Regions from separate parts of the Pseudomonas sp. NY15435 genome, predicted to be linked through region 1. Evidence: predicted binding sites of a transcription regulator. Region 1 holds the regulator's gene; each other region holds the start of a gene.
What was found. Region 1 encodes sigma-54, which starts transcription at its own class of promoters, with help from an activator protein. Its sites were predicted from a motif close to ANTGGCATNNANNTTGCTNT; they were not measured.

Region 1 (3,275 bases):
CCCAGCACCTCGCCAAGAGCTACAAGAGCCGGCAAGTCGTTCGCGACGTCAGCATGAGCATCGAGAGCGGGCAGATCGTCGGCCTGCTCGGCCCCAACGGAGCGGGCAAGACCACCTGCTTCTACATGATCGTCGGCCTGGTTCGCGCCGATCAGGGCGTGGTGCGCATCGACGAGCAGGACGTCACCCACCTGCCCATGCACGGCCGCGCGCGCGCCGGCATCGGCTACCTGCCGCAGGAAGCCTCGATCTTCCGCAAGCTGTCGGTGGCGGACAACATCGGTGCCATCCTGGAAACCCGCAGCGACCTCGATCGCGCTGGCCGCCAGGAAGCCCTGGAGGGCCTGCTCGAGGAGTTCCACATCCACCACATCCGCGACAACCTCGGCATGAGTCTGTCCGGCGGTGAGCGTCGCCGCGTGGAAATCGCCCGCGCCCTGGCCAGTTCGCCGAAGTTCATCCTGCTGGACGAACCCTTCGCCGGCGTTGACCCCATTTCCGTGGGGGACATCAAGCAGATCATCCATCACCTCAAGGCCAAGGGCATCGGCGTGCTGATCACCGACCACAACGTCCGCGAGACCCTGGATATCTGCGAAACGGCGTATATCGTCAACGACGGCCAACTGATCGCCGAAGGCAGCGCCGAGAGCATCCTCGCCAACGACCTGGTGAAGGAAGTCTACCTGGGCCACGAGTTCCGCCTCTAAGGCCCTGCGCCGCGCCCTTCCCAGGGCGTGGCAGCTCCACCTCCTCCCTGCGCGTGGCGCGGCTCGTCGGCCGTTCCGCGATGCATTCGGCTGCCTGTCCTGCCCGGGCGCAACCGGGTTGTAACGAAAGGTCGACAGCCCCTAGGCAAAGCGTCCAAACTCAGGCATATAATTTGCTTCCTCGCGGCACCCCGGTGTCCGTAGTCGTGGATATGGCGCGCTTCGCGCCAGCGAACAAGGTGCCTAGTTCCAGCCATGAAACCATCGCTAGTCCTAAAGATGGGCCAGCAGCTGACGATGACCCCGCAGCTGCAACAGGCCATCCGACTGCTCCAGCTCTCCACGCTGGACCTCCAACAGGAAATCCAGGAAGCCCTGGAGTCCAACCCGATGCTGGAGCGCCAGGAAGAAGGCGAGGATTACGACAACAGCGACCCCATGGCGGACGGCGCCGAGTCAGGCGCCAACGGCACCACCAGCAGCTCCCAGGACAATTTCCAGGAAAGCACAACGCCCAATGCCGACAGCCTCGATGAGGACCAGTGGGCCGAGCGCATCCCCAACGAGCTGCCTGTAGACACTGCCTGGGAAGACATCTACCAGACCAGCGCCAGCAGCCTGCCCAGTAACGATGACGACGAGTGGGACTTCACCTCTCGCACCTCAGCCGGCGAAAGCCTGCAGAGCCATCTGCTGTGGCAGCTCAACCTCCTGCCGATGTCCGATACCGACCGCCTGATCGCCCTGAGCATCATCGACGGCATCACGGACGACGGTTACCTCGACGAGTCCCTCGACGACATCCTCGCCTCCATCGATCCGGAACTGGGCGTGGAGATGGACGAAGTGGAAGTCGTGCTGCGCCGCGTACAGCAGCTCGAACCCGCTGGCGTCGGTGCACGCAACCTGCGCGAGTGCCTGCTGCTGCAGCTGCGCCAGCTGCCCACCAAGACTTACCTGCTGGCCGAGGCTATCCGTCTGGTCAGTGATCACCTGGACCTGCTCGGCAGCCGCGACTACAGCCAACTGATGCGCCGCATGAAGCTCAAGGAAGACGAGCTGCGCGAGACCATCGAGCTGATTCAGTCGCTGCATCCGCGCCCGGGCTCGCAGATCGAATCCGGCGAAGCCGAATACGTGGTCCCGGATGTCATCGTGCGCAAACACAACGAGCGCTGGCTGGTGGAGCTGAACCAGGAAGCGGTGCCGCGCCTGCGCGTCAACTCGCAGTATGCCGGCCTGGTACGCCGCGCTGACTCCAGCGCCGACAACACCTTCATGCGCAACCAGCTGCAGGAAGCGCGCTGGTTCATCAAGAGCCTGCAGAGCCGCAACGAAACGCTGATGAAGGTGGCGACGCAGATCGTCGAGCACCAGCGCGGCTTCCTGGAATACGGCGAAGAGGCGATGAAGCCGCTGGTCCTGCACGACATCGCCGAGGCGGTGGGCATGCACGAATCGACCATCTCCCGTGTCACCACGCAGAAATTCATGCACACGCCGCGTGGCATCTTCGAGCTGAAGTATTTCTTCTCCAGCCACGTCAGCACCTCCGAAGGCGGCGAGTGCTCGTCCACCGCGATCCGCGCAATCATCAAGAAACTGGTCGCGGCGGAAAGTCCGAAAAAGCCATTGAGTGACAGCAAGATCGCTGGTTTACTGGAGGCACAGGGCATTCAAGTGGCACGTCGTACCGTCGCCAAGTACCGGGAGTCCCTAGGAATCTCTCCCTCGAGCGAGCGCAAGCGACTGGTGTGACGTTGATCCACGCCAAGGTGTTCCGGCGGCAGGCCCCATAACCTGCCACTTACACACGGGCAATAAGGAGAAAGCGGTATGCAAGTCAACATCAGTGGACATCAACTGGATGTGACCGACGCCCTGCGCGACTATGTCGGCGAGAAACTTGGCCGACTGGAGCGCCACTTCGACAAGATCACCAATGTTCAGGTCATCATGGAGGTCGAGAAGCTGAAGCAGAAAATTGAAGCCACCCTCCACATCGCCGGTGGCGAAGTGGTGGCCTGCGCCGAACATGAAGACATGTACGCGGCCATCGACCTGCTCACCGACAAGCTCGACCGCCAACTGATCAAGCACAAGGAAAAATACCTCGAACGCCAGCAAGGTGTTGGCGTCCGTTAACCCCTCCCTATGATCCGACTTGAGCAAATCCTGACCCCCGGCCGTTCCCTCGTGAACGTGCCGGGAGGCAGCAAGAAACGTGTCCTCGAACAAATCGCCAACCTGGTGGCTCGCGAGCTGCCGGGTTTCGATTCCCAAGACATCTTCGACAGCCTGGTGGCCCGGGAACGCCTGGGCTCCACCGGCTTCGGCAATGGCATCGCCATTCCGCACTGCCGCCTCCCCGGCTGCCAGTCGCCGATCAGCGCCATCCTGCACCTTGACCACCCGGTAGACTTCGACGCCCTCGACGGTGCGCCGGTGGATCTGGTGTTCGTGCTGCTGGTGCCGGAAGCGGCCACCGAGGAGCACCTGGAACTGCTGCGGCAGATCGCCTCCATGCTCGACCGCTCCGACGTCCGCGACCGCCTGCGTCACGCC
Region 2 (3,275 bases), on a different contig from region 1:
GCGACGGCCTGATCCGTTGTGATGAAGTGCGGGTGGCGCCGGTGCCGCCCGCATCGTCTATGGTTTTTTGAGCACCGGTCAGGCAGTTGTCGCCGTAGTCGCGTCGGCAGCCGCCCACGAGCAAAGAGGTTTATCTGTGACATCCACCAATTCTGAATTCGAGCTGTTCCGGGATTTCCTGGAGAAGACCTGCGGCATCCTCCTGGGCGCCAACAAGCAGTACCTGGTCTCCAGCCGCTTGAACAAGTTGATGGAGCAGCAGGGCATCAAGTCCCTGGGCGAACTGGTACAGAAGATTCAGATGCGCAGTCAGCTGCGCGAACAGGTGGTCGACGCGATGACCACCAACGAGACCCTCTGGTTTCGCGATACCTATCCGTTTGAAGTCCTGAAGAACCGCGTGCTGCCGGAGATGATCAAGGCTGCACCCGGCCAGCGCCTGCGCATCTGGTCCGCGGCCTGTTCCTCGGGACAGGAGCCGTACTCGCTGTCGATGTCGATCGACGAGTTCGAACGCACCAACCTCGGCCAGTTGAAGGCAGGCGTGCAGATCGTCGCCACCGACCTCTCTGGCTCCATGCTCACCGCCTGCAAGGCCGGCGAGTACGACAGCCTGGCCATCGGCCGCGGCCTGTCGCAGGAGCGTCTGGCCCGCTACTTCGATCAGAAGACGCCGGGGCGCTGGACGGTGAAGCCGGCGATCAAGAGCCGCGTGGAGTTCCGCGCGCTGAACCTGCTGGACAGCTACGCGACCCTGGGCAAGTTCGACATGGTGTTCTGCCGCAACGTGCTGATCTATTTCTCGGCCGAGGTGAAGCGCGACATCCTCCTGCGCATCCATGCCACGCTCAAGCCCGGCGGCTACCTGTTCCTCGGTGCTTCCGAAGCGCTCAACGCGCTGCCGGACCATTACCAGATGGTTCAGTGCAGCCCGGGGATCATCTACAAGGCCAAGTAACCGGCCGCAGCCCCGCCTGTTCGGGCGGGGTTCCTGCTTCTGCATTCGCATTCATTCGATTGCCGACCATTCGATTGCCGACGGAGTCGGCACCTGCGAGATACGCTTGCGCTCTGGCGTGCTCTAACCCTCTCCCTTTGGAGCGGGGCGCGCAGCCAGGGTTGGGGGAAGGAATGGGCACCGAGTTACCGGAAGAAAGCCCGTTGCTTCCTCGTATGGTTCCTCTGCCGTAAAAGCGGGCTCCGTCTGCAATTTGCCGTGTATCCGCTTCGCATGTTCTTTCTGCAGGAGCGAACTTGCTCGCGAACGAACTCCGTCGAGTGGCCAGGTTCGCGAGCAAGCTCGCTCCTGCAAATAAGCTCCAGGCAAGCGCGGCAAGCTTGCCGCCTTGCCCGAAGCGGCAAGGAAAGCGCTTGCCGCTTTGCCGCTGTTTGCCGCCCCTTGCCGCTCTTCTGTTTCCTTCAAGCCCTTGAAATTAAAGGGTATGCGGTTTTGGCACGCGCCTTGCTGAAGTGTTGGCAAGCCCACACCGGCAAACAGGTTCGCGACCATGAGCATCAGCTTCGACAAAGCCCTCGGCATCCACCAGCAAGCACTGAGCTTCCGCTCCCAGCGCGCGGAAGTCCTGGCCAATAACCTGGCCAACGCCGACACGCCCAACTACAAGGCCCGCGATCTGGATTTCGCCTCGGTACTGGCGGCCCAGTCGGACAAGATGAAGAACGGCACCTTCAGCACCACGCTGACCAATGCCCATCACATCGAGGCCGACGGTTTCGGCATCGGTGACGAATCGCTCAAGTATCGCAACCCGACCCAACCGTCGATCGATCAGAACACCGTCGATGAACAGATCGAACAGTCCAACTACGCGGAAAACTCCGTGCAGTTCCAGGCCTCGTTCACCTTCCTCAACAGCAAGTTCAAAGGGCTGATGAACGCCCTGCGCGGGGAGTAATCGCCATGTCGCTCGCCAGTGTCTTCAACATCGCCGGTACCGGCATGAGTGCCCAGACCACCCGTCTGAACACCACCGCGTCGAACATCGCCAACGCCGAGACCGTTTCCTCCAGCGTGGACCAGACCTACCGCGCCCGCCATCCGGTGTTCGCCACCATGTTCCAGCAGGCTCAGGGCGGCGGCGACCAGGGCTCGCTGTTCGGCGAGACCGACCAGGCCGGCTCCGGCGTACAGGTGCTGGGCGTGGTAGAGGACAAGAGCTCGCTGGTACCGCGCTACGAGCCGAACCACCCGGCTGCCGACAAGGACGGCTACGTCTATTACCCGAACGTCAACGTGGTGGAGGAAATGGCCGACATGATCTCCGCCAGCCGCTCGTTCCAGACCAACGCGGAAATGATGAATACCGCCAAGCAGATGATGCAGAAGGTCCTGACCCTGGGTCAGTAAGCGCTGAGGAAAGAGCACGATGAGCATCGACAACAGTGGCATCAATGGCTCCAGTTCGGTTCTGGACCAGTATGCGATCAACAAGGACAGCGGCAGCGCCACGGCCGGCAAGAGCAATCTTGGCAAGGACGAATTCCTCAAGCTGCTGGTGGCGCAGATGAACAACCAGGACCCGATGTCGCCCCAGGAAAACGGCGAGTTCATCGCCCAGCTGGCCCAGTTCAGCACCGTGGAAGGCATCCAGTCGCTGAACACCAGCATGGACAGCGTGCTTTCCAACTACCAGTCGTCCCAGGCCCTGCAGGCTTCTTCGCTGGTGGGCCGCAAGGTGATCGTGCCGACCGAGAAATCGATGGTGGACACCTCCGAGACCTTCAAGGGCACCTACACCCTGCCGGTGTCCACGGCCAACAGCTGGGTCAACATCTACGACGACAAGGGCACCCTGGTGAACCGCGTCGAGATGGGCCAGCAGACCGCCGGCAACGTCAGCTTCATGTGGGACGGCAAGGATTCCAGCGGCAATCTCGCGCCGCCCGGCCGCTACAAGTTCGAAGCGCAGACCAACTACGAGGGCAAGACCTACGGCCTGACCACCTTCCTGCCGGCCAACGTCGACAGCGTGACCCTCGGGCAGAACGGCGGCGAGCTGACCCTCAACCTCGCCGGACTGGGCAGCATCGGCCTGTCCAAAGTCCAGATCATTGGCCAGTAAGTCGGCGATACCGACCAGGAGCTAAGCATGTCTTTCAATATCGGGCTCAGTGGTATCAAGGCCGCTTCCAGTGACCTCAACACCACCGGCAACAACATCGCCAACGCCAGCACCGTGGGCTTCAAACAGTCCCGCGCGGAGTTCTCCGATGTGTACGCGGCCTCCGTGCTGGGCAGCGGCAGCAACCCGGTG
Region 3 (3,275 bases), on a different contig from region 1:
ATTAGGTTATGAACGCTGAAAGCACCGAGCAAGAATCCTACATGAGCAATAAAGTACCCCAAATAGATCGGGTGCCTTACTAATCGATATGCACCACCGGTGACGACATTACGATTCGCAGGTACCAATCCGAAGCTGCGCCCCAGACTAAGCTTCGCAAAAATCTGGAAAAGAACTCCCGTAATCTGTATCGACTCCGCGAGGCGCAGAGGAACAAGGCTGACTGAGTGAGCACTGAAACTGAAAAACAGATAATAGAAGCTGCCGGTGAACGCAGCTAAAATTGAAACCAGAGATAAACCAACCGCTCGCGCCCCACGGGCCGAGAGAACCAAACCCAGCGTAATCGACTCACCCACCAGCAAGACCAAATAATTAACAGTCTTATGCAACTGGTAGGCCTGAATTGCGGAGATCGCAAAACCTGCGATCATAAAGAATACAACTACTCTCGCACCAATGCGCGTAGCTGGGTATGACCATAGATAATTTGCAAAATCCTCAAATCTTTTGAGCTGAGCAAACATCATTGCATTACCACATATTTTCTGACTTCAGCATTGGTTCCGCGCCATATCACGCTATCAAGAAAATAATGATGAATATTGACAAACAACAGAAACGCAACCATGAAAACAGTTGGTGAAATTTCACTCACCCCAAGAGCATCGTCCAGCCGCACAGGTAACAGATAAAAGTAAACTGCCGCTACAGTAAAAGCAAAGCCCCACCAGTGGAGATACCCCGCCCAACCTTTTCCCGACTGCCGCACACGTCCCCGGGTGTAGGCGCCGCTAAACAGCAAGTACTGAAGCGAATGAAAGAGAGGCACCAAGTATAGAAATCCTGCATCCATAAAAACAGGAGCGAGCCACAGGTAAATCGCAACAAGCGGGGTAAGGGCAACAAGACCGGGGAGCGGCATTTTAAGCACAAAGCGCCTTATGAGAATCCCCATCATCAACAGGATACTGACAGCGGAGAACACCTGGCTCAACAACTCTAAGTCAAAATCAATCGGCGATTGGTACTTCAGCCCCCAAAAATCGCCGTCTCCCACCGTCGCAAAGAAAAATGAATAGGAAGCCCACCACAATGGAAAAAGTGAGTACTTGAGCGCATTCAGCTCAACTCGAGAAAATCGTACGCCCTGCCCGCCTGAATAAACGATGAAACAACCGTAGGCTTGCTTGACATAGTGCCAGCCGACCAAAAACACCATCGCATAGAGCAGATAGACGAAAACCGCTTTACTGACAAAACTGAACCCGAGTGAGATCAGGGCTATTAGGACGAATGGAACAACAACACCCACAAAGAATGCCGGAAACTCACGAAAGAGCGTAGCAAACTTACTCACATAGAAAATCTGATAACTAACAAGAAAGTGCGGCCCATTGACAAAGAAAGCAAGAATCAACGCCCACCATGCAATGCTGGCGGCATCAATGCCCCCACGCAGAACAATAAAAAATGGATAGCACAGAATCGACAGACCACCGATCATGAGAAAGTCGATCTTCGGCGAGAAAAGGCTCTTGCTTTTTGCCATAATATTACTTCTTCCAAAAAAAATGCGCCGCAGTGCGGCGCATTTCTTAAAACAACATTACGGGCTAGGAGCAGCGGCAGCGATATTGTTTTTGGTGATCGCGCCCGAGGCAACAGTGTTGGACACAGTAGTTGCATTGGACCAAGTCAGCGCGCTTCCCCCTGCAGTGGAGGTCGGAGTCATAGTAATGGTCTGGGAATCAACGCCAGTGCCAATACCGGTAGCCAAGGTCAGCGTAATAACGCCGTCGGCAACGGTAGCGCCGGATACTTCTTTGGTTGCGGTGAAGGTCGGCATACCAGCGGCACCCGTGTCGCAAGAAGTCAGAACGCCGCCGGCCTCCTGGGCACACAGGGCAACTGCAGTTTTCAGCGAGTCAGCCGCAGTGAGAGCGTTACCGACCTTGGCCTTAATGGTGTAATCCTGGTATTGCGGGATAGCAACAGCAGCCAGGATACCGATGATCGCAACGACGATCATCAACTCGATCAGAGTAAAACCTTTTTGAGCCTTCATAATTCTCTCCAGTGTTTAGGTGCCGGTCGTAGGACCTGACAGTTACGAAAGCAGATTCCATGCCAATACGTTCAGCGCCAAAATTAACGGAGCTCGAAGGTTTTCTCCGTTTCTACAGAGCGAAATTACGCAGGAACTGACAAATTTTGACACCTGTTAGCGTCTGATTTGGCACCTCACCGCATCTGCGTTATAAGGCTTGAAACTCTTATCTGGCTATTTTCCATGAACGATCAAGTCGTACTGTCAGGACTCGCTCGTCAGTTGGTGCAATTTCAGCTGCTCGACGAGAAAAGTGCCCGGCAGGCCCAGGAGCAGGCCCAGCGCAATAAGCTGTCGCTGGTCACCTATCTGGTACAAAACAAGCTGGTCAAAAGCCGCCCGCTAACTGAACTCGCCGCAGAGCAGTTCGGCGTGGCCTTTTGTGACCTGGGCGGCCTAGATCGTGAGACATTTCCTAAGGAGCTGGTGTCTGAAAAGCTTGTGCGCCAGCATCGCGCGCTCCCCCTATGGAAGCGGGGCAACAAGCTATTCGTGGGCGTCTCAGACCCGACGAATCACCAGGCAATTACAGACATCCAATTCAGCACGGGGCTCACCACCGAAGCGATTCTGGTTGACGATGACAAGCTTGGCGACGCCATCGAAAAACTGTACGAAAGCGCCACAGGCGGCCTCGACGATCTTGGCGACATTGATCTCGAGAATATCGATGTTGAGGGCGGCAGCGCTGCCGCAAGGGACGAGGACGTCGGAGGGGACGCCGATGATGCGCCGGTCGTGCGATTCGTCAACAAGATGCTGCTAGATGCCATCCGCGGCGGGTCTTCCGACCTCCACTTCGAACCTTATGAGAAGGTTTACCGGGTTCGTTTTCGTACTGACGGCATGCTGCACGAAACAGCCAAACCGCCGATCCAGTTGGCGAGCCGCATATCCGCGCGCTTGAAGGTCATGGCGGGCCTGGACATTTCGGAACGCCGCAAACCCCAGGACGGCCGCATCAAGATGCGCGTGTCTAAGACCAAGTCCATCGACTTCCGCGTCAACACCCTGCCTACGCTGTGGGGCGAGAAGATCGTGATGCGGATTCTCGACTCTTCCAGCGCGCAGATGGGCATCGATGCCCTGGGTTATGAAGAATCGCAGAAGCAACTCTACCTGGACGCCCTCAAGCAACCCCAGGGCATGATCCTGGTGACCGGCC

Region 2: the regulator sigma-54 is predicted to act here: its motif matches at 1,450-1,469, upstream of flgB (flagellar basal body rod protein FlgB).
Region 3: the regulator sigma-54 is predicted to act here: its motif matches at 2,116-2,135, upstream of ACNFH5_RS10435 (pilin).

What each region holds. Positions count from the first base shown of each region.
Region 1 is NZ_JBLUQA010000002.1:516,617-519,891, reverse strand. It holds gene lptB (LPS export ABC transporter ATP-binding protein) at 1-710, shown strand, start outside; gene ACNFH5_RS06520 (RNA polymerase factor sigma-54) at 966-2,468, shown strand; gene hpf (ribosome hibernation-promoting factor, HPF/YfiA family) at 2,547-2,855, shown strand; gene ptsN (PTS IIA-like nitrogen regulatory protein PtsN) at 2,865-3,275, shown strand, end outside.
Region 2 is NZ_JBLUQA010000003.1:239,596-242,870, reverse strand. It holds gene ACNFH5_RS08355 (chemotaxis protein CheV) at 1-12, shown strand, start outside; gene cheR (protein-glutamate O-methyltransferase CheR) at 137-958, shown strand; gene flgB (flagellar basal body rod protein FlgB) at 1,509-1,916, shown strand; gene flgC (flagellar basal body rod protein FlgC) at 1,922-2,368, shown strand; gene flgD (flagellar hook assembly protein FlgD) at 2,388-3,083, shown strand; gene ACNFH5_RS08330 (flagellar hook protein FlgE) at 3,111-3,275, shown strand, end outside.
Region 3 is NZ_JBLUQA010000004.1:32,847-36,121, forward strand. It holds gene ACNFH5_RS10425 (methyltransferase family protein) at 1-530, opposite strand, end outside; gene ACNFH5_RS10430 (hypothetical protein) at 527-1,552, opposite strand; gene ACNFH5_RS10435 (pilin) at 1,610-2,068, opposite strand; gene pilB (type IV-A pilus assembly ATPase PilB) at 2,294-3,275, shown strand, end outside.